DNA from 4 places in the Pelosinus sp. UFO1 genome. Region 4 is predicted to be linked to each of the others. Evidence: riboswitches for the same ligand, from Rfam matches in the RefSeq annotation. Region 4 holds a riboswitch; each other region holds the start of a gene.
What was found. Region 4 has a riboswitch for cyclic di-GMP ahead of UFO1_RS19040 (methyl-accepting chemotaxis protein). Riboswitches for the same ligand answer to the same signal wherever they lie in the genome.
Positions count from the first base shown of each region.

Region 1: it holds a riboswitch for cyclic di-GMP, as region 4 does, so the genes downstream of both, UFO1_RS08940 (porin) here and UFO1_RS19040 (methyl-accepting chemotaxis protein) in region 4, are expected to answer to the same signal.
Region 2: it holds a riboswitch for cyclic di-GMP, as region 4 does, so the genes downstream of both, UFO1_RS05045 (HD-GYP domain-containing protein) here and UFO1_RS19040 (methyl-accepting chemotaxis protein) in region 4, are expected to answer to the same signal.
Region 3: it holds a riboswitch for cyclic di-GMP, as region 4 does, so the genes downstream of both, UFO1_RS03975 (methyl-accepting chemotaxis protein) here and UFO1_RS19040 (methyl-accepting chemotaxis protein) in region 4, are expected to answer to the same signal.

Region 1 is NZ_CP008852.1:1,935,316-1,942,908, forward strand. It holds gene UFO1_RS08915 (aspartate/glutamate racemase family protein) at 1-132, shown strand, start outside; gene UFO1_RS08920 (PsbP-related protein) at 439-930, opposite strand; gene UFO1_RS08925 (hypothetical protein) at 1,201-1,827, shown strand; gene UFO1_RS08930 (YdiU family protein) at 2,837-4,306, shown strand; gene UFO1_RS24875 (hypothetical protein) at 4,472-4,681, opposite strand; cyclic di-GMP riboswitch class I at 5,423-5,509, shown strand; gene UFO1_RS08940 (porin) at 5,688-7,181, shown strand; gene UFO1_RS08945 (nucleotide sugar dehydrogenase) at 7,210-7,593, shown strand, end outside.
Region 2 is NZ_CP008852.1:1,132,752-1,140,344, reverse strand. It holds gene cobO (cob(I)yrinic acid a,c-diamide adenosyltransferase) at 1-412, opposite strand, end outside; gene UFO1_RS05060 (sirohydrochlorin cobaltochelatase) at 453-1,256, opposite strand; gene UFO1_RS05055 (Nramp family divalent metal transporter) at 1,676-2,953, shown strand; gene UFO1_RS05050 (metal-dependent transcriptional regulator) at 3,005-3,427, opposite strand; cyclic di-GMP riboswitch class I at 3,649-3,740, shown strand; gene UFO1_RS05045 (HD-GYP domain-containing protein) at 3,869-4,942, shown strand; gene UFO1_RS05040 (2-oxoacid:acceptor oxidoreductase family protein) at 5,018-5,548, opposite strand; gene UFO1_RS05035 (thiamine pyrophosphate-dependent enzyme) at 5,545-6,297, opposite strand; gene vorB (3-methyl-2-oxobutanoate dehydrogenase subunit VorB) at 6,300-7,370, opposite strand; gene UFO1_RS05025 (ferredoxin family protein) at 7,375-7,590, opposite strand.
Region 3 is NZ_CP008852.1:892,981-900,573, forward strand. It holds gene UFO1_RS03965 (Ger(x)C family spore germination protein) at 1-1,024, shown strand, start outside; gene UFO1_RS03970 (GerAB/ArcD/ProY family transporter) at 1,039-2,154, shown strand; cyclic di-GMP riboswitch class I at 2,362-2,448, shown strand; gene UFO1_RS03975 (methyl-accepting chemotaxis protein) at 2,573-4,273, shown strand; gene UFO1_RS03980 (chemotaxis protein) at 4,312-5,232, shown strand; gene UFO1_RS03985 (rubredoxin-like domain-containing protein) at 5,342-5,677, opposite strand; gene UFO1_RS03990 (YeiH family protein) at 5,794-6,789, opposite strand; gene UFO1_RS03995 (DHA2 family efflux MFS transporter permease subunit) at 7,010-7,593, opposite strand, start outside.
Region 4 is NZ_CP008852.1:4,026,167-4,033,759, forward strand. It holds gene UFO1_RS19035 (diguanylate cyclase) at 1-894, opposite strand, end outside; gene UFO1_RS19040 (methyl-accepting chemotaxis protein) at 1,159-2,865, opposite strand; cyclic di-GMP riboswitch class I at 2,938-3,024, opposite strand; gene UFO1_RS19045 (YibE/F family protein) at 3,101-4,228, opposite strand; gene UFO1_RS19050 (cob(I)yrinic acid a,c-diamide adenosyltransferase) at 4,418-4,939, opposite strand; gene UFO1_RS19055 (methyl-accepting chemotaxis protein) at 5,119-6,846, opposite strand; gene UFO1_RS25495 (hypothetical protein) at 7,317-7,493, shown strand.

The DNA of each region.
Region 1 (7,593 bases), 2.1 Mb from region 4:
TTGCTATTTCCTTGCATTAGTGGAAATTATCAATTGATTGACCCAACTAAGATATTGGCACAAACAGTTGTTAATCAAGCAATGAAAATCAATTTGAAATCATCTCCGACGGACCTATATTGCAATCTCTAACGATACCAAGAACCTCTAGGGAATCTAGAGGTTTTTTTGCTATGACTAAACTTTAAATTGTCAGGCATGAATGGCCAAATTTCTTTTGCACCCCACTGAGTTAATTAGACCAAGACATAAAAAAGGCTCTCTAGAAGAGAGCTGAGAGAAGAATGGGAGAGATGTGTCAACGACGTGAGTATGCGTCAACATAATTATCTCCGATAAATAAGAGTTGTATACACAAAGGATGAGGGAGGAGGATAAAAAATATTAGAAAGGGCTTCGCTGCAGCAGATTGCTGTTTCATAATAAATTAGACAATAGTTAAAATAGAAACTCAAAGTTGGACATAATCTGATCAAAACTTTTCTGATCTTCATCTAGTTGGCTGAGGTTACCGTCACCTTCTACCCTAACAATAACCCCTTTTTTGTAGAAAAGGTAGCTAACTTTATATACCGATTTATTGTTATCAACAGTTATAAAACGTATGGCATTGCGGTTGTCAATCATTATATTGTGCTTATCTTCTAACTTACCTGCGTTTTCAATAAGAAAGTCTGCAAATCTGTCTATCTCTTCCTCGCTAGGTTCTATTTCAGTATATCCAAGAGAAATATAAACTTTAATCGTGGAACTACTGGGTGAAGTTGCCGCGAATAAAGTTCCATGAAAGTTGCTGATTTGCCAGTCGTTGGGCAATGTGATGCGAAATGTATTGTGGAATCGATCCTCATACACACTTCCTTCGGACGCAAAGGTGCAATTTGTCATAAATACAGTAAACAATACAACAAATAATAATATACGTTTCAAATGAAGACCTCCTATTTTTCAGCATGATTCTGAAGATTTTATTAAAGTAAATACGTTTCCCTTTAGTTAATGGGCTTCCCATATTCCACCAATATATCGGTAAATGCTTACTATTTCTTAAGTTTGAGTAAGAGTGAGTAACGTGATACTTATAGCTAATCTGATTTTTTCTAAAATTTTTTTAAATAGAATGCCATCATTGCAGGAGAAAGATGTATTTTATGGTAATTATGCCATTATAAGTAATAATCGTTTAGGAGTGTGATTGTTTTGAAATTAAAAGTATCTATGATTGTATTTTTTCTTCTACTTAGCATATCAATACCAGTACTTGCGTCATCTAAAATTGACCAATATATGTCAAATGCTAGATTTTCATCTGTTGTACCTTTAGAAACCGTATTAGATAACGGTGTTAGCATTAAGTTTGTTACATTAATGACTGGATATCTAGTTGAAGATTGGGGTAAGTCATATTATACTTCAAAACAAGGATTACTCGGTGTACCTTACACTGCGACAGTTGAGGGAGTTCGTATATCTATTAATAACCCAACAACTAAAGTAGCTATTATGAAATGGAGCGAATCGAATTTATCAATAGATTCTTTTTCGGGTATTCCCTTTTTGGATGGTATGAAATATCGGGATGCAGGAAACCCAGCATTTACACCAAATACAATTATAATGCCTGGACAGATTGTAGAAAAAAGCCTTTTTATTTCGAATATTACATATGCTGCAAGCATGTCTACAATGAAACATGAATGGCAAGTCATAGGAGTTCCAATACGCAGGGACGGAACAACAAAAGCAACAGTAACTTTCAATTTAATTCTAGGTAATGATCAACCACAATACCATAGCATATCAACACCTCCAATAATTATTCAATAATCAAATATGCAAAAGTCCTTACAAGTGTAGAAAGCATATTAACATGATAGAAACCGCTTACAAATGTAGGCGGTTTTATTGTTGCTATTTGTATTAATTTGAATAAAGGAAATAATTACATTTTATCCAATATATGTAAAATATAAAATGGATGAAATGGATGTGGATGAATGACTTCTCCAGTAACTCGAATAACGCCTATTTATAAGACCGAATTGAGAAAGCAACCCTATCAAAATATCTATTTACCAAATAGGAAACCGAAGGAAATTTCTAAAGAAGTATTAAATAAAGAAATATGTAAGGAATTAGGTTCTAAAATTTCAGTGAGAATTTAAGATTTAAATCTGTTAGCGTCCTCTGGACGCTTTTTTTTGTGCAAAAAATTAAAACCACGCTTTGGTAAAGCGTGGTTGCAAGAGGTTGGGGAATTAGTGGATTAGCCTAGAAAAATTAGCAACTAGAGAAAGAGTCTTCACCGCCACAACATAAGAATAAGAGGATAATAATAATAATAATAATACAGCCGGAACCGCCAAAGCCGTTGCGACCGCCTCCAAAACCTAAACCCATAAGTATTCCTCCTTTATCTTTACTCATATATTGTATGTAGTTAAATGCAGGAGGTGAATACAATGTACCTTAATAATTAATTTAATATAGTTTTTAGTAAGCCACTGGATGAAAGAATTAACGGTGGCTATTTCTATTTTAAATTCCAAGAGATTTAATCGTAACTTGCGAGGTACAGAGTGGCACTAGAGGATTATCTTAATCGTCTAAAACAAATAATTAGATTATGTGCATATAGGGAAAAAAATCCATAAAAAATAGAATTTGGTGAGGTAGTTTAGTTCCCTAACGTGTGAAAAGAGTATAATAGAATTAGTAGAAGTAGACACTAAAAAGGCTGCCTTTCGTAGGTAAATAAACTAGATAACGAAAAGTCGTAGAATCGTTATGATTTTAGCTAAGATACACAAAGAACAAAGGCGAAGGAGATACGACGATGGAGAGAAAAACAATATCAGATACAGGATGGAACTTAGATAGCAGTTATGCCCGTTTGCCGGATATGTTTTTTACTAGACTAAACCCAACCGCTGTACGCTCACCGCAATTGGTTATTCTCAATTATCCGTTAGCTACGTCACTGGGGTTGAATGCCGAGGCACTGCAAAGTGAAGATGGCATAGCGGTATTTGCTGGCAACCAGATTCCAGAAGGTGCTTCGCCTCTGGCTCAAGCTTACGCGGGGCATCAATTCGGAAATTTTGCTTTGTTAGGGGATGGGCGGGCTCTGCTGCTTGGCGAGCAGATTAATCCTCTAGGTCAGCGGGTTGATATTCAGCTCAAGGGTTCAGGAAGAACGCCATATTCCCGCCGGGGCGACGGTCGAGCGGCACTTGGGCCAATGCTGCGCGAATACATCATCAGCGAAGCAATGCATGGTCTTGGTATTCCTACCACTCGCAGCCTAGCGGTGGTGACAACAGGTGAGACCTTAATCCGCGAAACCTACCAGCCTGGTGCAATTCTGACCCGTGTGGCTGCTAGTCATCTGCGCGTCGGCACCTTTCAGTATGCTTCAAACTGGGGCACTATTGAGGAACTCCGGATCCTAGCTGATTATACATTGCAACGACATTTTCCAAACGTTGACATTGCTCCGAACCGCTATTTTTCTTTGCTTCAAGAAGTGATCAAACGGCAGGCCGTATTGATTGCCAAATGGCAACTGGTTGGCTTTATTCACGGGGTGATGAATACCGACAACATGACCCTTAGTGGCGAAACTATAGATTATGGTCCTTGTGCCTTCATGGATATCTATGACCCAGCAACGGTATTCAGTTCTATTGATTTACAAGGTCGCTATGCTTATGGCAATCAGCCGCATATTGCTGGATGGAATCTCGCGCGATTTGCTGAAACCCTATTGCCATTGTTGCATGACAATCAGGAGCAGGCTGTCAAGCTAGCCCAGGATGCAATTTCAGATTTTACTGAGTTGTATCAATCTAATTGGCTTGCGGGAATGAGAGCAAAACTGGGAATATTTAATGAAGAAGAACAGGATAAAAATCTTATTGAAGACCTTCTCGGTATGATGAAGAAGTATCGTGCGGACTATACCAACACCTTCCGCGCATTAACTTTTGATATGCGGCCCAATATGGAACTGTTTGGCACCACAGAATTTGCTCAATGGCATGAGTTGTGGCAGGCGAGGCTAGGCAGGCAGCAGGAAGCGGAAGCCTCTTCGCATCAGTTGATGCAAAATAGCAATCCTACGATAATCCCACGTAATCACCGGGTAGAAGCCGCACTAGAAGCCGCGGTGCAAGGAGAATACAGTGTAATGGAGCGGCTTCTTGATGTTCTTTCATGTCCTTACGCACACTCCCCCGAACAGGCTGATTACTCTACACTGCCAGCGCTATCAACCCGTCCTTACCGAACTTTTTGCGGTACCTGACATAGAAGCAAAGGGAGGATGTAGAGAGTACCATATAGGAATTCAAAAAAGCCACTACTGGTCATTTGACTGGTAGTGGTCTTTTTACCTTGCAAAGCGGCACTGCTTTTAAAACGTCTCCAGAGGCCGCTATAAAACATATTATAGTAGTTACCGTTTTTTACTTTAGGTATTTGGGTGATTGGGCTGATCTATACTAGCAATATAGGCAGCATTTTTTATATCCTGTTGTTTGTCTTTGGTTGATCGTTGTTGTTGCGAGTTACTGGCTTGTTGCGAGTTACTGGCTTGTTGCGAGTTACTAGCTTGTTGCGAGTTACTGGCTTGTTGCGAGTTACTGGCTTGTTGCGAGTTACTAGCTTGTTGTTGTGTCATATGATCACCTCCTGACCATATTATTTACGCATAGTGATCGAGCTATGCAATTGGTATTGGATATACGTCGTACCTATTGGTAGCACGGTGTTTTTTATTTTGAAGATTGTGTTATAAAAAATGATAAATAAAGTATGTATATAGTAAGGCTTTTCAAAAACATATATAGTTATGGGAGGGGGAGAAATGTGGTTCGATGGGCCTGATGTGTTTGAAGTAGGGGTTATTTTAACTCTGGTAGCTGCTTTGTGTATTTTTTGGCTAACTCATTCGGATCGTGCTTAAAGAAATTATTATCTTTTTTTGACCAAAAATTTTAAAATGCCGTTCTCATCTCAGACACTACAAGGGTTAACGAGCCATGTAGTGTTTTTAGTTTACTGCTTAAAATATCTTGATTAATCAAATATTACTAACTCATAGGCGATTATAATTAGTACAATCCAAGGGAAATAATGTGAAGCATTGGATAATAAAGTACACGTAGTTGTTAAATCCATTATAAAAGTCTCCTCTAAAAATAAAATAGATTCTAAATATACCAGTAATTAGGTTAAATGTAAAGTATTTACATTTAACCTTTTGAAATGCTTCTAGAGGAATTTTATTGAAATCGATAATGGAATGTTTTGAAAAATAGAAAGATGAATTATGATAATAGATGTTATGTATCTTAAATATTTAACAATATACCATAATTATGCAGGAATTTAACAATATTGAGCGAAAATTAACTAAAAAGTATATAATTGGCAAACCTTCTGAAAAGAAGGGACGCAAAGCTATGGGTCTAAGGACGATTAAGTCTATGATTGCCAGGTTGCATTTCTTGAAATGCAACCTGGCATTTTTTTGTGCAAAAATTGATGTTTGTTGCCAATTTTCCATCGAGAGGAATTAACCTGTATAAGTGTTGCAGCAAGCTTTCAGGTGAATGAAACGTATGTAATGGGACAACCAGACGCGACTATGAAAATACATCTTATCAGGGCGGTGAGTTTTTTAAGTGAAAAAGGTTTTTATATTACTGTTTTCGGTTGCAACGATAGTCGTTATACCAATAAATGAGCCCGGGGGAAACGTGGTATATGCTTCAAATGAAATGAAAATCGAGGGTGACAATAAACTTGTAATTCCAGGAAATACAGAAAAATTCAAAGCTGAATTTGCCTATGAAATGGCACAAATTACAGGGAAAATATTATCTACCCCAACCACAAATGTCGAGAACTTTAAAGTTGAATTTGCGTATTCAACTGCTAAGGTAACAGCAAAAATAATGCCGATTTTACCTAACAACCAAAGAAATGAATTCGCATATAAAATGGCACAAATCACAACAAAAATAATTGGTGACCAAAACCTAGATATTGAAAAAGCCAAAGCTGATTTTGCGTATGAAATTGCGCAAATGACAACGAGAATTATAACGAATCCAGACAAACTCACTACTGATAAAAACACAATGCTTACACTAAATAATGACTATGTTGATCCGAAAACAATGCTTAGGAATAATGCTGATATTGAGCCAAAAACAGTGGTTCAGTTAAATAATACAGTAACTAAGGAAAAAACAAAAAGTAGTAATACAAATTATATCTCACCGGAAACGTATACAGGCCTTGTAGATGAATTGAGTCATATAGGTGACCGGAGCAATCAGTTGGATAACAAAGTAAAGATTGATGGAGAAATTCGTTATCATTACGCATTGAATAGTGGTCCTGGGCAATTAGATCGGGATTCATCTGGAATTCGTGCCCGTATTGGTTTTAATAGTGCAGTGAATCAGGATTGGCGTGCTTATGGTATGCTAGAAGGTCAAAAGAATGTAGTAAATTATAATAATGACTTCAAGCTTTCACATCTATATGTGGCGGGAAAAAGCGGTGAATCGATAGTGACAGCAGGTTCGTTCGGTTACCTTATGGCGGACGGTAATATTTATGATAGCGATTTTAAAGGCGTCAAAGTTGAGTTTGGAGATCCGATAAAATACACGGTAAGTTATGGCGAAACCGATTACACGAAAAAAACATTGATAGCAACCGCGCGGTATAACGATTTTGATTACAATCTTGAAGTCGGTGCTCATCACTACCAAAAGGATGACGGAGATCACAGTCAAAACACAATCTGGACTCTTGGTGGGAATTATAATTTCAGTAATTTTGGTGTAGGGGCCATGGCTTTGGGATCTACTTTGACAGATAGCAAAGGTTATGTGCTTAGTGCTAACTATGGAGAATTAAAAACATGGAGGCCGGGTACCTATGGAGTATTTGCCAAATATTATAATCAACCCCAGGGCACGTATATTGCTCATGGAATGAATGGCACAGGTAGCTCTATGAAAGGATTTAAAGGCTATGGCTTAGGAATGAACTATACTTTGACAGAAAATGTTGTTACAGGTATCGAATATTATGGACTAAAAGACAAAATCAGCGGAGATAAAGGCGACACATGGTGGAGCCACTTAACTCATTATTTCTAAATTAATAGGTAGGTGAAATGAGATAGGGATGGAAATATTTGAAAGAATACGAACGAAAAAAGATTTTTTAGCAGTTGTAGGCCTTGGTTATGTGGGATTACCTGTTGCTGTTGCGTTTGCTGAGAAAGTCAAAACGCTGGGATTTGATACGAATCAAGAAAAAATTAATATTTACAAAAAGGGAATTGACCCTACTAAGGAAATTGGTGATGAGAAAATTCAAAGTACGGCATTGGATTTTACCACGGACCCAGCTAGGTTAAAAGAAGCCAAATTCATCATTGTTGCTGTTCCAACGCCTGTCAATGGAGATAAAACGCCAGATTTGGCACCGATTGTTAATGCCAGTAAAATAGTAGGGCAAAATTTATCAAAAGACAGTATTGTTGTTTTTGAATCTACAGTATATCCG
Region 2 (7,593 bases), 2.2 Mb from region 4:
CAAGATGTAGTGAATCGGGCTTTACTTCTAATACTTCTAGTACAGACTCTAAAGAGAGAACACCAAACTTAATTGCATAATTAATTTCGTCTAAGATAATCATATCCCATTCTTCGGATACGATTTCTTTTCTAGCCACTTGTAATGCCTCTTGGGCTGCCTGGCGATGATCTATCAAAGAATCTTCCGTACTATTTCGGACAAAACCTTCTCCCATTTGCCGCATTACAAAGTTGGACCCCAAAGCGTCTGCTGCCTTTAGCTCTCCATATTTCCAATTCCCTTTTATAAATTGCAATATTAATACTTTAAACCCCTGTCCCCAGGCTCTTAACCCCAGGCCTAAGGATGCCGTAGTCTTTCCCTTACCATTCCCTGTATGAACAATAATTAGGCCTTCTCTTTTTTCCATGTAACCCTCTTCCTTTCTTAGTTACCGCTGTTTTGTCCAGTTAATTCAGTATATCTTTTAAATGCTGAACATAAAGATCCTGAATCCCTGAATTTTCTCCTAAACCATGAAGATAAATAGCAACTTCAAATCCAGCCTGTAGTAACTGGGATTTCGCCGAATCTTCCTCATCACTAGCCATATCATTTGCAACGTGATCGCCAGATACAAGCATAAATGGCATCAAAGTTACTTTTTTGATATCCTTTTGTTTTAATTTTTTTATAACCCTCTCCAATGAGGGAAAACCTTCCACCGTATAAACATACACATGTTCTAGATTGGCATCTTCCAGTTTCATTTGCAAAGTAGAATAAGCAGTATTACCAGGGTGTACTCCACCATGCCCCATAAAAACAACGGCTTCTTGTTCTTTTACCTTTGGAAGCTGTGTTCTTATCGCGTCTATTACCTCTAGATAATCATCTGGTTTGCCTTCTTGTCCCGTATAATACAAAAGAGCGCGACCAAGGGCAATCTTTTCGAATATTTCAGCGTGGGCATAATGAGCAACCATTCTTTTAACCTTATCATATTCTTCTCCTACTACCACATGCAAGGGTTGAATATATACTTCTTGGTATCCTTCTTCCTGCAGCTTTTGCAATGCTTCTTTTTCCGTATCAATTTCAAGGCCATCCCTCTTTGCTAATCTTTTGATAACAATGCGGGAGGTAAAGGCCCTTCGCACTTCATACTGAGGAAAAGTAGATTTTATTTTATTTTCTATGCTTTCAATACTTGACTTCATTCCATCCTGATAGGTTGTACCAAAACTAACTACTAAAATAGCTTTTTTTAACATATGTAACTCCTCTTTTATTCCTTATATCGAAAATACTGCATATAAAATAAATCTCCCAACCAAAGGCGGAAGATTTGATTTCATCAAAAAGAACTATATAGCACTCTGTGCTTATTTACGGAATCAGAAAGTATAACACTTTCTTGATTCCAAGTAAGAGCGACTAAGACTTCTGCCTGCGTCCGAGCACTTGGCACAAGCCAAGTCTTTTCTTATTTCTTCTTTATTCTATTTAAAAATTATACTATTCTTTTTAAATTGTCAAGTTCTATATCCAATTGTCTCTTCCTTGGTAACAAAATTATTATCATTACATATTATATAGTAATTAAAGCGTTTTAAAAGTTAGCCATGGCTAACCATACTATTGTGTTTTGTAGTAGTAATTACACATAGCACTTACGTAAGGAGTGGGAATATTGAAGGAAGATCAATTTATCACCAGCCTACCGATTAATTTGCCGTTAATACCTGGGGAAGAAATTAAAACCAAGGCCAAAGGGCTATTAAAATACCTCGGACCTGCTTTTATTGTCAGCGTAGCGTATATGGATCCTGGAAATTTCGGTACTAACATTAGTGGTGGTTCCCAATTTGGTTATAACTTACTATGGGTCATTCTTTGGAGTAATTTGATGGCTATCTTTGTCCAAATTCTCTCTGCAAAAGTTGGCATTGCTACTGGAGTTAGTTTACCAGTACACTGCGGCAATGTCTTTTCACGAGGCGTGAATTGGTTCTTATGGACTATAGCAACCCTGGCGGCTATGGCTACCGATCTTGCAGAGTTTTTGGGAGGCGTCCTTGGTTTTTACTTACTATTTAATATCCCCTTAGTTTGGTCAGCAATACTTACAGGATTTATCACTTACTTCATCTGCCACATGCAAAAATATGGGCAGCAAATTGTGGAACGAATCATTACGACAATGGTAGCCGTTATAAGCATATCTTATATATGGGAAATGTTCATGTCTAGTCCAGAATGGGGGCAAGTTGCTTATCATGTGGCTGTTCCTATGCTCACCTCTGACAGCTTACTGGTAGCTGTCGGCATGCTAGGAGCTACGGTTATGCCTCACGTTATTTATCTACACTCTCATTTGGTGCAAAATCGTCGTACAAATGACGAAAGCGACTGTGTTCATCACTTAAAGATGGCCAAAATAGATGTATTTGTTGCTATGAATATGGCCTTTATTGTGAATGCCGCTATGGTTATTGTATCAGCAGCTATATTTAAAGGCAATGGTCTTACTGTTGACAGTATTGAAGCAGCTTATATGACCTTGCAGCCTCTCATGGGCAATATGGCAGCTGGAGCCTTTGGCCTCGCTCTCTTAGCCTCGGGATTATCTTCTTCTACCGTTGGCACTATGGCTGGAGAAGTTATCTTAAATGGCTTCGTGGGCTTTGATATCCCGATTAGCATCAGGCGTCTCATTACCATGTTACCTGGTATGGCTATTATCTTAGCAGGCATCAATCCGATGAGTGCCCTTGTAACAAGCCAAGTAGTATTAAGTTTTGCCTTACCGGGTGCTATTATTCCCCTTTTGCTGATTAGTAACAAAAAAGAAATCATGGGACGTTTTAAGAATGGTACCATGACTAACATATTGGGTTGGATTATCATTTGCATGATACTTACCTTGAATGCGGTCTTACTGTACCTAATCTTTTCAGGGCAAGCATAGTATTTCTTATATTTTATGTACTGAAGGCCAATGGTACGCTTTGGTTAACCTTTATTCTACAGCTTGGTTTTTAGCCACATATTCTAAAAATAGCTGATAATATTCGGGATGATTTTTCATAAACTTCACTACTAATTGGATGGAATGAATCGTACCTTGGGATAGATAATGCTCCATAGCTTCTGCCTCAGCATCACTATCACAATCAGCACAAATCAGCGTCAAAAATTCTTGTAATAGTCTATTCCGCTCAACCAAAAAACTTCCCATTTTTTTACCAGCTTCTGTCAAACTAATTACACCATATGGTTGATAATGAATATATTGATCTGCTTTTAACTTCCCTAAGGCTTTACTAACAGAAGGCAAAGATACCCCTAATTTTTGGCTTATATCAGTCACACGAACAATCTCACTCGTTAGAGACAACCGATACAATTCTTCTAAATAATCTTCCAAACTGGGTGATAGCATTTCTAGCCGCCTCCCACGATATTAGCGCCCACTCTTATTCTACTACTATGATTTTTCACTAAAAAATATTCCACCGCTAAAAAAGATTCGAAAAATAGGTCTGGATATTCCATCTGCTAACAATTTCTGATATACTCTTCAGTATATGACATAATCTGCTATAATTATATGCTATTATTTTAAAACTGACACCATTCACGTATGGTAGTTTTATTTAGAAAAACTTTTATTAGCAAACATACTGAAAAGTATGGACGCAAAGCTATAGGGTCTACGGATTTTTTTAGAGATCTATGATCGCCACGCTGCATGATTATGATAAGCTTAACTGGCTCATTATGCAGTTAAGCTTTTTTATATGCTTACTTTGCTAATAACCTTGTCGATTAGAAACACGGGCATAATTTATGCTGATTTTTATACAACAAAGGAGCTTTTATCTTGAGACAAATCAGTTTAAACGATGTTATCCCAGGTATGACATTAGCGCGACATCTTTTAAATAAAAAGGGACAGGTATTATTGGCTTCAGGAGTGACTTTAACTGAAGAATATCTCGATAAACTACGAGCTTTGGATGTAAATGCCCTGTTTATTCGAGACAATCGATATGCCGATATAAAAATTCCAGAATATCTTTCCCTTGAAACACAACAACGTGCTTTAGCAATATTAAGTACTACTATGGAGAAAGTGAATCGGGGCGAAAATTTTGCCATGGATCCAATCTGTAGCCTTGCCTCTGATATTGTAGAAGAATTAATCCTCCAACCATCCGTAGCGATTCAATTAACGGGTATTGCAACCCATGATGATTATACCTTGGCACACTCTCTAAATTGCGCCATATACACAGCATTACTGGCCCGTTTTTGCAATTTTTCCATTTTACAAATCAAAGAAATTACCTGCGGTGCATTGCTTCATGATCTGGGAAAAATAGAAGTAGATAAAGAAATTATTAATAAACCTGACCGTTTGACTGAACAGGAATTTGGAATTATTAAGCAACATCCAGAGTCTGGTTTTCATTTATTAGTAAACAAGCGGTGGGAAATTTCAAGTCTTGTTGCTCATATGGCTTGGCAACATCATGAAAAGGTTGATGGTACAGGTTATCCCCGCGGACTACAAGGGGAAGAAATCCTTAATTATGCGCGTTTGCTAACAATAACAGATGTTTACGAAGCCATCACTGGACATCGCCCTTATCGAAAGGCTATGGAACCAGACGAAGCATATAACATTATCGCTTCTGGCCTCGGAACTAGTTTTGATGAAACTTACGGGCGAGTTTTCTTATCAAAGATAGCTACCTATATGCCCGGTATGGAAGTCTTACTGAATACGGGAGATTTGGCTGTTGTTGTTTCCATCCCTGGATCTTCCCCACAACGACCTGTCATCCGCCTTATCTCTTATCCAGATGGCTCACCTTACATGCCGACTAGGGATCTTCGATTAGCAGATAATCCTCAAATTTTGATTTCCAAGATTCAAAATCGTAAAGAGTAAGAACAATGCTCTATCGTTTCTGATCTGCGAAAAGGCCTACTCTTTGGTAACCAAAGAGTAGGCCTTTTTTACTATTTACCGATCTAACCCTTTTTTTATTGCCTCCATATTAACGGCAAAGAGTTCTGGTTTTTTCTTACCCACTACTTCATGCATCGCTTTCTCTATGGCATTAAGATTGAGTAACTTCAAGCTTGGAATAAGCGCCCCCAGACATACCATATTAGCTAAGGCTGGTTTTCCTAATTCGTTGGCAATCTCTGTTGCTGGCAGGGAAATAAGTTTAATATCATGGCGAGCAGCAGTACTTTCTACAATCGAAGAATTAACGACAAGCGCACCACCCGGTTTAATCCGTGATAGAAATTTATCATAGGAAGGTTGATTGAGAACGATCGCCACATCTGCTTTTTCAATTACTGGTGAGTGAATTTCTTCGTCGGAAATAATCACAGAACAGTTGGCAGTCCCGCCCCGCATTTCAGGGCCGTAAGAAGGAATCCAACAAACTTGTAACTCTTTTTCCATGGCTGCGTATGCTAGTACTTTACCAATAAACATGACACCTTGACCACCAAATCCTGATAATATAATGGTATCAATCATAATCCTTTTACCTCCTCAGGAACCTTAAGTTCTCCCATTTGATAAAGAGGTAACATTTTTTCCTGTAACCATTTTAAACTGTCCACAGGAGATAAGCCCCAGTTTGTTGGACAGGTTGATAAAATACTAACCAAGGAAAATCCTAGTCCTAATTGTTGAACTTGAAAAGCCCTTTTTATGGCTTTTTTGGCAGCAAAAATGTTTTTAGGAGAATCAACAGATACGGCTGCTACATAGACTGCCCCTTCTAAGGTAGCTACGGTTTTAGGCAAATCTATCGGTGATCCAGATAAAGCGCAATCTCGCCCATAAGGGCTGGTAGTCGTAACTTGACCTGGAAGAGTAGTTGGCGCCATTTGTCCACCTGTCATACCAAATACTGCATTATTTACCATAATAGATGTAATCTTTTCACCCCGGGCTGCAACATGTATAGCATGAGCAGTACCAATAGCAGCAATATCTCCATCCCCTTGGTAAGTAAATACCATTTTATCCGGTAGAGAACGTTTTATCCCAGTAGCCACAGCTTGAGCCCTTCCATGGGCTGCTCCCACAAAGTCACAGCTAAAGAAGTCTAAGGAAAAACCGGCGCACCCTACAGGAGCTACACCAATTGTGTCTTCAATAATACCTAGTTCCTCCATTACTTCCCCAATGATACGATGAATAATTCCATGGGTACACCCTGGGCAGTAATGAAAGGGAATTCCGGTTAAGCCTGTTGTTCTTTTAAATATAACTTCCATTCTTATGCCTCCCTTACCAGCGACAAATCAAAAACTTTCCCGATAAACTCTAGTATTTCATTTTCAGAAGGCATCATTCCCCCTTGCCGATTGCACAAATAAACAGGCACACGGCATTCGATTGCCAACTTTACGTCTTCAATCATTTGTCCTGCATTAAGCTCTACTGTGACGATTCCCTTAATTTTTTCTTTATAGGGCGCAAATCCCTTTTCTGGAAAGGGCCATAAAGTGATTGGACGGATAAGTCCTAGCTTAATTCCCGCCTTACGAGCATTTAGTACTACACTTTTACCAATGCGACCGCAAGTTCCATATCCTACAATGAGATATTCTGCATCTTCGGTATAAAATTCTTCCCAACGCTGCTCTGTCTCTTTGATCTTCTCATATTTATCCTGCCATTTTAGGCAATTTGCTTCCCCAATTTCATTCGTTAAGGAATAACTCACTATCTTACGCTTTTGCCGTCCTCGGCAGCCGTCTACAACCCAGTCTTTTGGGGGAAGTTCTACCTGTGGCCGTTCTTTTATTTCTACAGGTTCCATCATTTGGCCCAAAAATCCATCTGCCATAATCAGTACAGGATTCCGGTATTTATCCGCTAAGTCAAAAGCTTCCATAGTAAAATCGTATAACTCTTGACTTTTAGATGGTGCCAAAACAATCAACCGATAATCCCCATGGCCGCCTCCCTTGGTACACTGGAAATAATCCGATTGTGCAGGGCCCAGTCCGCCTAACCCAGGACCAGCTCGATTGACATTCACCACAACCACTGGCAGCTCAGCTGCCGCCAAGTAAGACATCCCCTCTTGCTTTAAGCTAAAGCCAGGGCTTGAGGTAGCCGTCATTACGCGAGTACCTGTTGTTGCTGCACCATAACACATATTAATCGAAGCAACTTCATCTTCCCCTTGAAGCACGGTACCTCCGGCCTTGGGTAAATGCTTAGACAAATATTCAACCACTTCTGTAGAAGGGGTTATTGGATAACCAAAAAACAATTTACAGCCAGCTTGAATGGCCGCCTCTGCAATGGCTTCATTGCCTTTTATTAATATCTTTTTCATAAGGTCAGCTCCTTTTCTTCCGAGAAACTTCCAATGCTACATCAGGACACATCGCTCCGCACATAGCGCACCCTATACATTTTGATTCATCTTTTACCACAACTGCATAATATCCCTTTTGATTGGTCGTATCACCAATGGCTAGTACCTGTTTGGGGCAGATATCTACGCACAAGCCGCAACTCTTACAGTACTCCCGTAATACAACAACTTTTGACATCAA
Region 3 (7,593 bases), 2.0 Mb from region 4:
CTCTACCCAGATATTAAAAACACAGAAACAGTCACCTGGAGGCATGGGGGGATCAAAAGGCGAGAAGCAGCCTACGGAGGTCATGGCATTAATCAGTACAGGGGATACTATACCTGATGCATTAGATCATTTGTCGAAAGAACTAGGCAAAAAGGTAGCGTTATCCCATGTGAAGTTTATTGTCATCGGTGAAGATGCCGCAAAAGCAGGAATCGCTGAACTGATGGATTTTTCGGCAAGAGGATACCAGCTTCGCCCTAATGTTGTTTTCCTTGTTACAAGTGGTAAGGCTTCTGAAATACTAAGAACATCAACACCAGAAGATTCTATTCCTGCTAACGCCATTGCAGCCATATTGAATTTACAAGCAAACTATGGATACGTACCTGTCACTACTACTATGGAATTTGCTAATTCCCTAGCCAGCAAGACGGCAGCACCAATGGCAGGGGTCATTAGCCTGCATGGAGATGAACAAGTGGGTAGAGTATTCAAAATGATAGGAATTGCTGTATTTAAAAAGGATAAGCTCATTGGATATATGATGGGGGAAGAGGAAGTGCGGGGTGTCCAGTGGATACGGGATAAAGTTAAAGCAGGAAATATTGTAATGCCGTCACCTAATAAAGGTAGCATAACAATAGAAATTATTTCTGCAAGTAGTGAGATAAAGTCTATCGTAAAAGATAATAAACCCATCATACATATAACCATAAATAAGAAAGGAAATATAAGGGGAATGGTGGGAGATCTAGATGCTATGAAAAATCCTGAAATATTAACAGAGTTTGAGCAATTAGAGAATGAGGTCATAAAGAAAGAAGTTGAGAAAGCGTTATATGCAGCGCAAAAGACATTCAAGGCAGATATATTTGATTTTGGCGAAACAATACACAGGGACTATCCTGATGAGTGGAAAAATATAGAAGAAAGTTGGAGTGAGATTTTTCCTGACCTTGAGGTAGAGGTAGAAGTACATTCTAGTATACAAAGAATAGGTGTAATATCTAAACCTCTATATTAATCGGAGGCTATATTGTGGAAACAAAAATATCGGCGTACCAATTGTTTGCTATCATGGTGTTATTGTTATTTGGCAGCGCTATACTCTTTTTTTTAACTCCTGAAGCAAAACAGGATGCATGGTTGGCATTACTCATTTATATACCGGTAGGCATTATAGAATCACTTCTGTATACAAATCTATATTACAAATATCCGAATGATACTATAGTTACATATTTGCCTAAAATTTTCGGCAAATTTATAGGATATATACTGAGTGTTGTATACATTCTATATTTTACTTATTTATCAGCGAGAATAGTGAGAGATTTTTCAGAACTTATACTGATTGTCTCATTGCCTGAATTACCTTCACTTATCGTTTCCATCACAATTATGGTGATATTTGCTTATGGAGCGTTCGCGGGGATCGAAAATATTTCACGAGCTGCACAATTAACACTACCAATATTGATGTTTTTCGTTATCCTAGTATTCATATTGTTGTATGCAACACCAGATGTGGTGAAAATGCAAAACCTAAAACCAGTCCTTGAAAATGGCATATCATCTGTCATAAAACATGGATGGCTGCTCATTACCTTCCCTTATGGTGAGACTATCTTCTTCACTATGATCTACTCATCTGTCAATGAAGCAGCCAATGTAAGAAAAGTATCGCTGCTTGCTGTCCTGTTTGTTGGAATAATCCTTTCCCTAAATACGATTATGTTCATAGTTTCATTAGGAGTAGCAGGTGCATCTGCTTCCCTCTTTCCCCTTTTTTCAACCATGCGTCTTATAAAACTAGGATTCTTGGAAAGATTAGATGTATTTGTTATCGTTATCATGATAATAGGAGGTTTCTTCAAGGTAAGTATTATTACCTACGCGGCCATGCTTGGTACATCCCAGCTTATCAAATTAAAGGATCCCAAGTATTTGGCTATACCCTTCGGTTTAGTAATTGTAATATTTTCAATATTCATCGCTAAAAACTATCCAGAGCACATTGTGATAGGTCTGAAGTGGACACCATTATATATTCATATACCATTACAAATTATAGTGCCATTGACTGCACTAATGATACATTATATAAAAAGAGGTAAGAAAAAAAGTCCCTATGACTGTCAAAATAAAGGGTGAGCCCAGTATATGTTAATTAAATAAAATTTATGAAATTGTGAACATAAAATTTTATAGCCTACTACTAATTTATAAATTAGCAGTAGGCTATACTAATTTTTGACGAATTTCCACAAAAATTTTAATTCTATACCTTTTGGCGGAGGCATGAATGTTCCAAATGTTTTATTATAGGATTCATAGAGCTCTATTTTGTAAATTGAATGTGTTAGATTTCGGCAAACTTATCGAAAGGTAAGGACGCAAAGCTATGGGTCTAAGAATCTTAGGATTTAAGGCTGCCAGGTTGCCATTGACTAACGTCAATGTTGCCATGGCAGTTTTTAATATTTTAAGAAAGAAGGTAATCGATTTAGAAGATTGTTCTTAGCAATAGTTGAAATCAAAAAACTTACAATAACAGGAGTGTGTTCTATTTATGAATAGTAAAAAAAGATTGCCTATTATTTTACAGTTAACAAGTATGTTTGCTATCGCTGCAATGCTATTATTATCAGCCCTTGGTTATACAATTTATAATTATCTTTCACTAGGCGACGAGTCAAATAAGCTGGTATCATATACTGCAGTTAGGACAATGTCTATTAAGGAAGCTCATACAGATTATGTTAGAGCCCTTCTTAATTTCCGTGGATTCTTGCTGTATCCTGATGGAGCAGCTTATGAGCAAGGATATCAGGAAGATATGAAAAAAGCGATTAAAACAGTGAAAGAATTTAATTCTAGTTCCGCGAATCAAGATTCAACTGTAGAAGGTGCTAAACTTGAAAAGTTACTAAATGAATATTTAGGCCTTGTTGAAAAAATGATAATTGCCAAGAAAACCAATGATCCAACACTGAATCAACTGACTACAGAGGGGCGCAAACATACAAAGGATATTGAAGATCAATTTACAAAACTGGCTGAGATACAACAAAAATCTATGACAGATAAAAGTAATCTTATGATTACACATGCCCAAAATAGCAGTAGAAATATTATTTTACTGAGTACCTTAATTTTTATAATGGCCTGTATTGTGGTAATTTGGTATAGTCGCAATTTGGCAATGCGTTTTAGATATTTAACGAAATCAATGACTATGATTGGGCAACTAGACCTTACAGAAAAGGATATTGAAATTCGTCGAAATGATGAAATTGGGGATATGGGGAACATCCTTAATTCTATGCGTAATTCCCTAAAAGAAATTGTTGCATTGCTTCACACCAGTTCTCGAACATTGGCCGCATCCAGTGAAGAGTTGAGTGCATCAGTCGAAGGACACCTAGAAACCGTAGATATTGTGGCTAATAGTACGGGAGAGATTGCTGCGGGTGCTTCTAAAAATTCGGATAGTATTATCAATATCTCAGGAGCAGTTGAAAAAATTTCAGCTGGTGCAGAAGAAATTAACGCTAATGCAACAGAGGTAAATGCCAATACACAAAATGCTGTTGCGGAAGTAGATCGTGGTATGTCCATGTTACAAGCCGTTGTAGAACAAAATGAAAATGTTGCCTCTTCTATGGCTGAGATTACAATAGTAACAGAAAAATTGGCGCAAGGATCGCAGGAAATTAAAGGAATTGTAGATGTAATCACCAATCTTGCTGGACAAACAAATCTTCTAGCCCTAAATGCAGCAATTGAAGCTGCCAGAGCAGGGGAAGCAGGTCGAGGATTTGCTGTCGTAGCAGAAGAAGTTCGTAAGCTAGCTGAACAAAGCGAAAAATCTACAAAAGAAATCACAGAGATCATTTCCAATATGGGAAGTGAGATTGCAGTGTCAGTAAATGCAGTGGAACGAGCGAACGGAGAGGTTGTGAAATGTAAAACCTCAGCTCTCGATACACAAAAAGGCTTTCAACTCATTGCGAAAAGGCTAATTACTGTAAAAGATGGTATTGAGCAAATTGCTTCTGCAATTGGTGAAACTGCTTTGGGGACACAGTCTATGGTAACTAGCGTAGAAACCATACGGCTTGTAGCAGATACTACCTCGGAAGGTATTCAGACCGTTGCAGCTTCCACAGAAGAGCAATCTGCCAGTATGCATGAAATTGGTGATAACGCTGATTCACTTGCTAAGCTGGCAACGGAACTGAATGCAGTAGTTCAAAAGTTTAAAGTATAAGTGAAACCGTTATTATTAAAATTCGGTGGAGGCATTTTATGAGTGAAATTGCAAATGATAAAAAGGGGATCTTATTAGAGACGGGTACAAATGAGTTTGAAATTATTGAGTTTATAGTTGGCAAAGTGCATTATGGAATTAATGTTGCGAAAGTAAGAGAAGTGATTACTCCGGTTCCTGTTACGCCAATGCCAAATTCACATCCTAATGTGGATGGAATTTTTACCTTGCGTGGACGGGTGATGCCACTAGTTAATTTGCTGACATGCTTAGGAGTTAAAGACCAAGAAGCAGCTAGCAAAAATATTATTATAAGTGAGTTAAACACTTTTTTTGTAGGTTTTTTAGTAAATCAAGTTTCGCGGATACATAGGGTATCATGGTCTGCGATGGAACCAGTCCCTGATACTGCTGCTGATTCTGATATGGCTGTTGGTATTATCAAGCTAGAGGAAAAGATGATTATTCTATTGGATTTTGAAAGAATTATTGCTGAAATTAATCCTCAAATTAATGCTAAAATGGTAGATGTTTCTCAAGGGAGTGTTGAATTGCAGGCAGTCAGGAAGACGAAGAAAATCATGATTGCTGAAGACTCCAAAATGTTGAGAGAACTTTTGATAGAGTCACTTCACAAAGCTGGGTATATCAATATAACAACCTATCATAATGGTAAAGATGCTTGGGATGCATTAGCGGCATTAGCAGATGGAGGATTGCCCATCGAAGAAAATGTACATATACTGATTACCGATATAGAAATGCCGCAAATGGATGGGCATCATTTATTAAAGAAGGTTAGAGAAAACAAAAAACTGGAAAAATTGCCTGTATTAATTTTCTCTTCTTTAATTAATGAGGAAATGCGTCTCAAAGGCGAAACGATTGGAGCTAATGGTCAAGCTTCCAAACCAGAAATTAATAAATTAATTAATTTATTAGATACAATGAGCCTATAAATATATTGTAAAGAAGATAGTTAAAACGTTCTAAGAAAAAAGGATGTTAGGGAGTAAAGACTCCCTAACATCCTTTTCTTACTTATATGTCGTTACCATAAAGGATGGATTACCACTTGCCCTTTGTGATATGGTTTTCTATTTCTGCTTTTGAGCGCTGTTTAATAACGTAGGCTTCATGTTTTGCTTGTGTAAAACCAGATGTACAGGGAGGATCAAGATTAATCTCAATGCCCTCTTTTGCTAGTTTTACAATTTGGTCCGTTAAAGCAATAATTTCCATATGGATGTCATTCGTTCTTTCTGACTTGTAAATCTTAGCGGTATCTTCCGCGGTTAATTCAATAAACTTTTCTTGTGGCTGACCACATTTGGGACATTTGTCAATTGCATTATCCCCTTCATGAATAAAACTGCAAACGCTGCATTTAAAAAGGTTTTTCATTGTTTAACAATCTCCTTTTTACATATTATTCTAGTTAGTGACACTATTCGCTAAAAGAAATTAAAATCCTTCTTATACAAAGAAGGATTCAGATAGAAGGAAGCGGACTATTGTAGTCACCATATTTGTAAATAATGCTGTACTGCAAGTGATACAAGGGCTACTGCTAACCAACAGAATAGTCCGAGTAGTATTGGCCTAATACCATTATTAAATATATGTTTGAGATGTGTTTTTAGACCTATGGCGGCCATAGCTATAACGATAAAAAACTTTCCAGTATGGGAAAGGAACTCACAGACAACTGGAGGGATAAATCCAGTTGTGTTTATGATGGAGGCTGCTAAAAATCCTAAAATAAACCAAGGAAATATTTTTGCAATACCAAAATTGCCCGTACTAGTTTTTTTCCTTGCAATAATAAGAGCAAGAGTTAATGTGACTGGCACAATCATTAAGGCGCGGGTTAATTTAACAATGGTAGCAAAATTACCTGCTTCATGACTGTAGGAATAACCGGCGGCCACTACCGAAGAGGTATCATTGATCGCCGTTCCTGCCCACATTCCAAAACCCATATCATTCATACCAAGTACGTGCCCCATGAAGGGGAAGATAAACACGGCGGCTATATTAAATAAAAATATTGTTGATATAGAATAGGCGACGTCTTTATCATTGGCAGATATTACGGGTGCGGTAGCCGCTATTGCGGACCCACCGCAAATTGCTGTTCCTACGCCAATAAGAATACTCGTATTTCCTGGTAATTTTAAATACTTACCTACAAGCCAGGCCGATAGGAATGCAGCACTTAATGTGAAAATCATGATATATAAAGATTGGCTACCTACTTTAAAAACATTAAATAAGTTCATTTCAAAACCAAGTAGTATGATGGAAGCTTGCAATATTTTTTTTGATGCAAATGTAATACCATCCTCATAAATAGCAGGCCTTTTCCAGCAGGCTATTATCATGCCTAAGAGTATTCCGAACACGGGACCTCCTATTAATGGCACAAAGGACCCTAAAAACCAAGATGGGACGGCTATCGCAATAACAATAAAAATTCCAGGTAAAAGCTTCATTAATTCGGTATTTTGTGTCATATAAATTCCTCCTTTGCCTACTGTGATGATACCATTTGAAATCTGATACGTAAAATACTATAATATGATAAAAAAGATAGGCTATTACCTATAGATAAAATATAGGAAGAGAAGATTCAAGTAGTACTGACCTATAAAAGTCAATAAAAAATACTACTCCAGATACTGGAGTAGTATTTTTTATTGACTTGGAAGGCAATCTGGCTTAAACGGTATTCTACTAGTGTGTTGCAATGGGAGCACCTTTTTTCTTTATGGTGTTACCCGGCATTAGCAGAGCAACAATGGCTAAAACCACTAATATGATGGCGACGTAGTTGTAAGCATCTCGATAGGCAAGAATACTTGCTTGATGGATAAGCTCTTGATAAATTTTCCCCATAGCTGTTGATGACGCTTGGGAGTATGGTACACCAAGATTCATAATTGATTGGGTGTAGCTTGCTATTGAACTGTGAAAGCCTGGGTCAGCAGCCGTTAGATGCTGTACCAGATAAGATTGTTCCATCTGCTGACTATGCAAGAGTTTGTTAGTGACCAATGCGATACCAATACTGCCTCCTAAATTACGCATTAGGGAAACAATTGCTGATGCATTGCTGCTATTTTCGGGAGAAATTTTTGAGAAAGCAAGTGTACTGGCAGGTATGAACAGGAATGGGATACCAACTGTCTGAAGAGCACGTACTAAGACGAAGGTGCTGTAACCCGTTTGAGGCGTCACAAATCCAGTTGCCCACATACCAACAGCGGTGATCAGCATACCAAAAGAGATAAGGTATTTTGACTGAAATACATTGACGA
Region 4 (7,593 bases):
ATTGATATCCGGTATTATTGTTGCAATACCCAGGCTTATGGTAACATAAGGGCTGACTTTAGATGCTTTATTGGGTATTACAAGTGATTCTACAGCAAGTCGAAGTTTTTCCGCTACCTTTTGTCCCCCTGCTGAGTCAGTATCATGCAGAACAATGGCGAACTCCTCACCGCCATAACGGGTAGTTATGTCACTGCTGCGTTTCACATTTTCAGCTAAGATAGCAGCAACTTTTTTCAAGCATTCATCTCCCGCAGGATGTCCATAGGTATCATTGTAAAACTTAAAAAAATCCACATCTACCATAATGAAGGTCAACGCTTCTTTTTCCCGCAATGCATGCCACCATTCTCTAGCTAAATAATTCTCCAAACTTCTCCTGTTAGGAATTCCTGTAAGTTCATCCTCTAAGGAAAGTTCTTTTAGCTTACCATTTACAACTTGCAGCTCTCGCATTACATTTTCCATCACCCGAGTCGTTTCTTGTAAAGTAGCATTACGTTGTTCTAAATCATGCTGATATGTTAAAATACGCCGGCCAACGGACAGGCGACAACTTAATTCTCTTGGATCAATCGGCTTCGTCACGAAATCATCAGACCCAGCATCAAAGCCAATTACCACATCTTCGACATCACTTTTCTTGGCAGTTAATATGATAACGTAAGTATGTGCTGTCTTCTCACTCTGTTTTAACCGTCTACATAATTCAACTCCATCTATCCCTGGCATAACCCAATCGAGCAGCACAATAATTGGTTCATTAATAACCTGAAAAATTTTCCAAGCACTTTCACCATCAGCTGCAAGAACAACCTCGTAACCCCAATGTTGTACCATTTCTGAGAGTATAGTGCGAATACTTTTTTCATCATCAATGATTAATACTTTCATTTGATCTCACCTTATTTCTATTAAAAATTATGTTCAATTGAACTGTTATGAGTTTTAATGAGAAAAATTTACTTTCACTTTGACAATTTAACCATTTTTTCTTACTTCGCTACTTTTCATGAAATAACCTTCCCTTTTAGGTATGGATTCATTGACAGATTCAGGAACCTATGCATCTGCTATAGTAATGAGACCTAAAAGCTAGTGCAGCGCAAACTTAACACTAAAGGCCCTCCTTAACGGAGGGCCTTTAGTATTACTCTTCTATATCCTAAACCTTCTTACAACGCCTTGAAGTTCTTCTGCCATCTTAGCTAATGCCTGGCTAGATGCAGCAATCTCTTCCATGGATGCTGATTGCTCCTCAGTAGCTGCAGATACAGTTTGAGTTCTACTGGCCGTATCTTTACTAATTTGGTCAATATCATGTACAGATGCTACGATCTTCTGGCTACCCGAAGCCATTTGCCCAATAGAAGCAGAAGTTTCTTTGATTTGACCTGTCAATTGATCAATAAAAGTAGAAATTTCTTTGAAAGCTTTCCCAGCAGTGTTTACTACCTCAGCTCCCACATTGACCTCACGACTTCCTTCTTTCATAGCGTTAACAGCTTGATCTGTATCCATACCAGCTTCTGCAATTAAATTTGCAATTTCCTTTGCTGACTCTTGAGATTGTTCTGCTAACTTTCGTACCTCTTCCGCAACTACAGCAAATCCTCTACCATGCTCTCCTGCACGGGCAGCCTCAATAGCTGCATTCAAAGCAAGTAGATTCGTTTGTGCCGCAATTCCAGAAATCGTCTCAACAATTTGTCCCATTTCTTTCGATCTTTCCCCTAGTTTTGCAACAACATTCGCTGATTTGGTCACTGTCTGTTCCACAATATCCATCTGATTCATTGCAGCTTTTACTGCTTTACCACCATCTTGGGCTGCTTGGAACGTTTTATCGGATACCTCACTCATTTTTGTTGCATTTAGGGAAACTTGCTCAATACCCGTAGATAACTGTTCAACTACGGAAGTAGTTGTCGTTACTGCACTAGCCTGGTTTTCAGCCCCCTGGGCTACTTCACTAATGGTAGCTGCTACCTGATTGGTAGCCTGCGCTGATTGTTCTGCACTTGCTGTCAGTTCTTCTGAAGACGCCGCCACCTGTTCAGCTGATTCAATTACCTGGCGGACAACTCCTTTTAGACTATCAGCCATCTTGTTTAAACCCTGGCCTATTTCACCGATTTCATCCCTCTCGGCGATTTTTACGTTTTCTAGACCTAAATTCCCATTTGCTATTTCAGCTAAAAAGGCACCTACAGTTCCTAATCTGCTGACAATCATAGTAGATAGTTTCCACCCAAGAAACATACTTAGTAAAGCAAAAAGCCCCGTTAATGAGAAAATCACTTTACCGGCAAAACTAGCATGTTCTTCTCCTTCTCGATTGGCCTTATCACTTTTTTCCGCCATATAATTTGCTAGTTCTTGGAGAGTTATATTTACCGCTTCAAGTTTACCTGCAGCCTGCTGGGTAAAATATGTATAAGCTTCTTGCTTTTTCCCTTGTTTTGCTAAATCAATTGCCTTTTGTCGCTCTGTCCGATACTGACCAATTGCTTCTTTTAGCTTAAGTAATTTTTCTTGCTCATATGGTGTTAGTTTTTGACTCTCATAGGCTTTTAAGGTTTTATCCGTTTCCAATGCCAATGATTTTATTTCATTTGTTAACTTATCTTCGGTTGCCTTATCTACATTACCAAAAATAAGTTCCAGAATCATTCCGTGAACTGCCCTAAAATTATGCCGAGTCTCATTTAATCGTTTAATGGATAAAAGATTTTCATTGTACATAATTTTCATTTCATTGCTCATTGCATTTGTATAATAATACCCTATCGAACCTACTGTGAGCATGGCCAATGAAACTACTAAAATAATGGTAAGAATTTTCCCCTTAATTCTAAGCTGCAAAATAATCCTCCTAAAATAAAAAAATTAGCACCAGTTCACTATGTCCTGCTGCTAATTACAAATCTAAATTGAATCGGCAGCTTGGCGGTCATAGAATAAAAATTCCTTAGACCCATAGCTTTGCGTCCTTACCTTTCGATAAGTTTGCCCAATATTTGGTTTCGTATTTTTACTTTATTCTACATTATATTACATATAATGTCAACAAAATGAACTATTAAGACTTCATAATATATTACTGCTTATTGATTCGGCTCAAGAGGAGGGCTGTAATGGCAGCTGTTAGCGGTATGGAGCAGATTAATCCAATGCTTCCAGTAAGAGCTCTCGTTATTTCTGTCGCCACAATATTTAAATTCATAATGCGTACTAAGGACACATTTTCTTGTGATGTAATCAGAAAAATCAAAGGTAAGGAACTCCCCGTATAAGCTAAAATTAAGGTATTTGCCATAGTTCCCATAACATCTCGTCCAACGTTTATGCCAGATTTAAATACTTCTGTAAATCCATAATGAGGACAAGATTTTTTAATTTCAAATTGGGTAGAGGCAATCGATATCGTTACATCCATCACAGCGCCTAGTGATCCTAAAATAATTCCTGCAAATAGAACTTCTTGAAAGTTCATGAAGGATAACGTAGTAACTTTGAGCATCATAGCTTCTTCACTATCTAAGCCTGTTAAATGCATCCACGAAATGGATATTGCTGCTAAAATCCCTGCTATAACAACACCACCTACAGTACCAATAATTGCTCCCCAGGTCTTTGCATTCCAACCACTAATTGTAATTTGCGTTACGGTAGCAATCACTGCACAAACAAGCATGGTAGCCAAAATAAAGTTCCAATGATAACTCAAAATAAGGGGAATCATACCCTTAAGAATCAAAATTACAGAAAAACAAATAACAAACAAGGTCTTAACACCAATCTTTTTCCCAAGCAACAACAAGGATAAAATAAAGACACCTACTAGTATATACATAGGAAAAAGGCGATTATAATCCGCGACATGGTATTGTTTTACACTTTGTGTCTCGTTTACAGCCAAAATGATCTTATCCCCAGGACTAGGGCTGATGTCAAATAATGGCTGGTTGGTAGTATAGTTAATACTCTGCACCTCTTTACCAGCTTCTGCCCCTGATGTAAGCTGAATCGTTATTAAATTTTTCCCAGTAACCCCCATATTCTTATTCGATGAAATTTCAAGGGATTGTACCGACAACACTACGCCATTTATATAATCAATTGGTTGCGGATTGTTAGCTGCCGCAAAGGCGGGCGCTACATCCAAATGTAAGAAAGCAATAACATTCATTAAAATATAGAGTAAAAAAATTCGTTGTATTTTCATGATAAAACTCCTTGCTATAAAAAAATAAAATGTACTAGACCTATCTGTACAGAGAAATAAAACTTGATTCAGAAGTTATTGTACTTTCAAATCTCGTAAATAAAAGCATAGCTTGCCCCGGAAGACAAATTATGCTTCTATTATGCCATTTTGTGAGGCTACAGTCTATTGTACTCCGTAAAATCCTAGTTATGAATTAACCAATTCTTGCTGTTCTTCCAAAAAGCGGGCAAAGGTGTATAATACATCAGACAAGCGATTTACATATTTCATTAAAGACGAACTCACTGGTTCTATCTCTTCTAGTGACGTCATAAGCCTTTCAGCACGTCGGCAAACAGTACGGGCTACATGTAGAATCCCAGAAGCCTGGCTGCTGCCTGGCACTATAAATTTAGGAGCGGGATTCATAAGCTTGACATATTCATCAATCCAAGTTTCAAAACGCAAAATTTCAGCCTCGCCAATTTTTGCAGGGTACATTTCCCCTTTAGGATCTGCCAACTCAGCAGCGACGGCAAAAAGCTCTAACTGCACAATATGGATTTTTTCTACGATAGCTGGATTCATAATAAAATGCTTCCCAAAGCCTAATAATGAATTTAACTCGTCAATGGTTCCGTAACTATCTACGCGTATACTGTTCTTCCGCACACGACTACCATCTAACAGACTAGTCATCCCCTTATCACCTGTACGTGTATAAATCATATGTAAGCCTCCTATCTTTTTCACATTACACCCATAGTTCTGTTTCTTAATCACTTCGACTCCTAGCTATATATTCCCTGCAAATACAGAAAGACTAAGATGTAAGTGGAGTGAAAAACGCCACCTACATCTTAGTCTTTGAATTTTACTTGATTACCAAAAAACGTAACAATATTTCTTTATACTCTAAATTTACGGACAGCATCCTGTAATTCTTCTGCCATATGAGAAAGGCTGCGGCTAGTTGCCGCAATTTCCTGCATAGATGCAGTTTGCTGCTCAGTTGCAGCGGAAACAGTTTGAGTCTGGAGAGCATTCCCTTTGGTAACTTCGTCAATCCCACGGACTGCGCCAACAATATCTTGGCTCCCAATTGAAATTTGATCAGCGGCATTGGAGATTTCCTTAACTTGCGTGGTAACCTCGCCTACAAGTTGGATAATCTGATTAAATGCATTCCCCGCCTCCAAAACTACTCTCGTACCATCCTTTACTTCTTCCGTACCAGTGTTCATTACCAAAACAGCTTGTTCCGTTTCCTGTTGAATTTCACTAATTAACGTTGCAATTTGTTTTGCTGCTTCTTCCGATTGCTCTGCAAGCTTACGTACTTCTTCAGCGACGACAGCAAAGCCTCTACCCTGCTCTCCTGCACGGGCAGCTTCAATTGCTGCATTAAGAGCCAATAGATTGGTTTGCCCAGCGATCCCAGAGATGGTATCTACGATTTGCCCTATATGCTGAGAACGTTCTCCTAACTTGCCTACTACTTGCGCAGAATGACCTACAGTAGCTTCAATATTAGCCATTTGTTCTTCCGCCGAATTAATAAGTTTTCCACCATTTTGAGCTGCAGAAGTTGTTCTTTGAGATGTTTCCGTGGCATGCTGCGCATTTTGAGCTACTATTTTCGCATCAAAGGCAGATTTTTCGGCCACAGTTAAGGTAGTATTAACTGCGTTTGTTTGTTTTTCTGTTCCTGCCGCTACATCCATGATGGAATCAGCAACTAAGGTGGCAGCCTGCGCAGATTGTTCTGCTCCAGCAGTTAGCTGTTCCGATGCAGCTGAAAGCTGTTCTACTTTCTCTTGCACTTGTGAGAAAAGTCGTTTTAAATTACCTTTCATCTCTGTCAGTGACTTGGCAAGAATACCAAATTCATCGGAACGCATGCTAAGTCCTTGATGAATGGATCCTGAAAAATCGCCCGCTGCCATGGTAGTCAGCTCTGCTGTAATGTATTTTATCGGGGATGTGACTTGTTTTGTTAGGTAAACACTCAGTATCACACCAAAAATCAAAGCTATAACACTTAATGTAATTGCCATAGTCACATTATAAGATACATTATGGTTCGCTTCATCCACTTCTGCAAGGGCAAGCTTAGCATTTTCTTCCACGGTAGTATGTAGTGTTTTTTGTATAGACTGAGCGAATGGTGTTAACTCACGAGTTATCGCGCCACTTGTCAGAGACTTTTCATTCGCTTTTTCGATATTGCCAGCTATTCTATCCTTATGTTGTTCCCGCAGTACTGGGATAAGGCGAGTTACTACACCGGTCTTATATTTAGTCGTATCATCAATTAGTTTTTCAATATCTTTTAACTTATCAGGTGGCGTCAAAGCAAGGAGTTGTTTTTCTAATTCCTCAACAGCAGTCAACTTCTCTTCAAAGTTTTTACTATACTTTTCATCTCCATCAGCTATGTAACGTCTGATTTCTAATACTGCACTCGTATATTCATTTTCAGCTTTAGCTGCAATAATTGCTGCTGCATTACTAGTCTGAATATTGTTGATGCCTTTCTTTATTTGATTAGAAGACCATAATGAATATACACTCATTCCCACCATTAAACTTAAAATTACTGCTAAAGATACAATGATTTTCTGTCGAATCTGCATGACTTATCCTCCTATTTTGCTTTACATAGTAAGACTACTTTTGTGCTAATGACTACATGGAGTTTCAAAATATTCCCTCGTCTTTATCCCCTGGTATTTCTCAGTTTTTTCAGAAGGACTTGAACAAAAAGTGTTATAATTCTGATTCGAAAAAAAGATATCCCTCTAACATAATTCATATAACTTGTCAGTTATTGTCACTTTTTTTCCCAGGAAATATTATAAACTATATCATTTGCTTAATAAATATACAAGTTATTTTTTAAAAAGGACGCCCTTATTTAGCCATATTCTATGAAAATCCCTAACATAGCGACTATATCTCCAAATTTAACAAAGTAATAAATATACGAAAAATTGTTTATTGCTTAATCCTCTATTTTTGTAGCTATATTTAAAAACATTACCAGACTATCACCTTGTTACTTGGGAAAACTATTGTTAGCTCTATTAATTTAGGAGGCGATCAGTTGGATAATAAAAAGGTTTATCAGCAATGGAACGGCAAAAACATTAATGGCGAAGTTGAATTCAATAATAATATTCTTTCAACGGAAGCAAAAAAGAGTACTACTGCAGACATGAAATGTACAGTAGGTGTTGATACTTTTTCAGGTAATGAACTGTTAGAGGACACAGACTATTAAAAATTTCCCTTAATGCAGTATTATGATCAGATGCCTTTCGGCAACAAGAACCCTACAGGACAGTAATCTGTAGGGTTCTTGTTGCTGTCATAGCGTACTA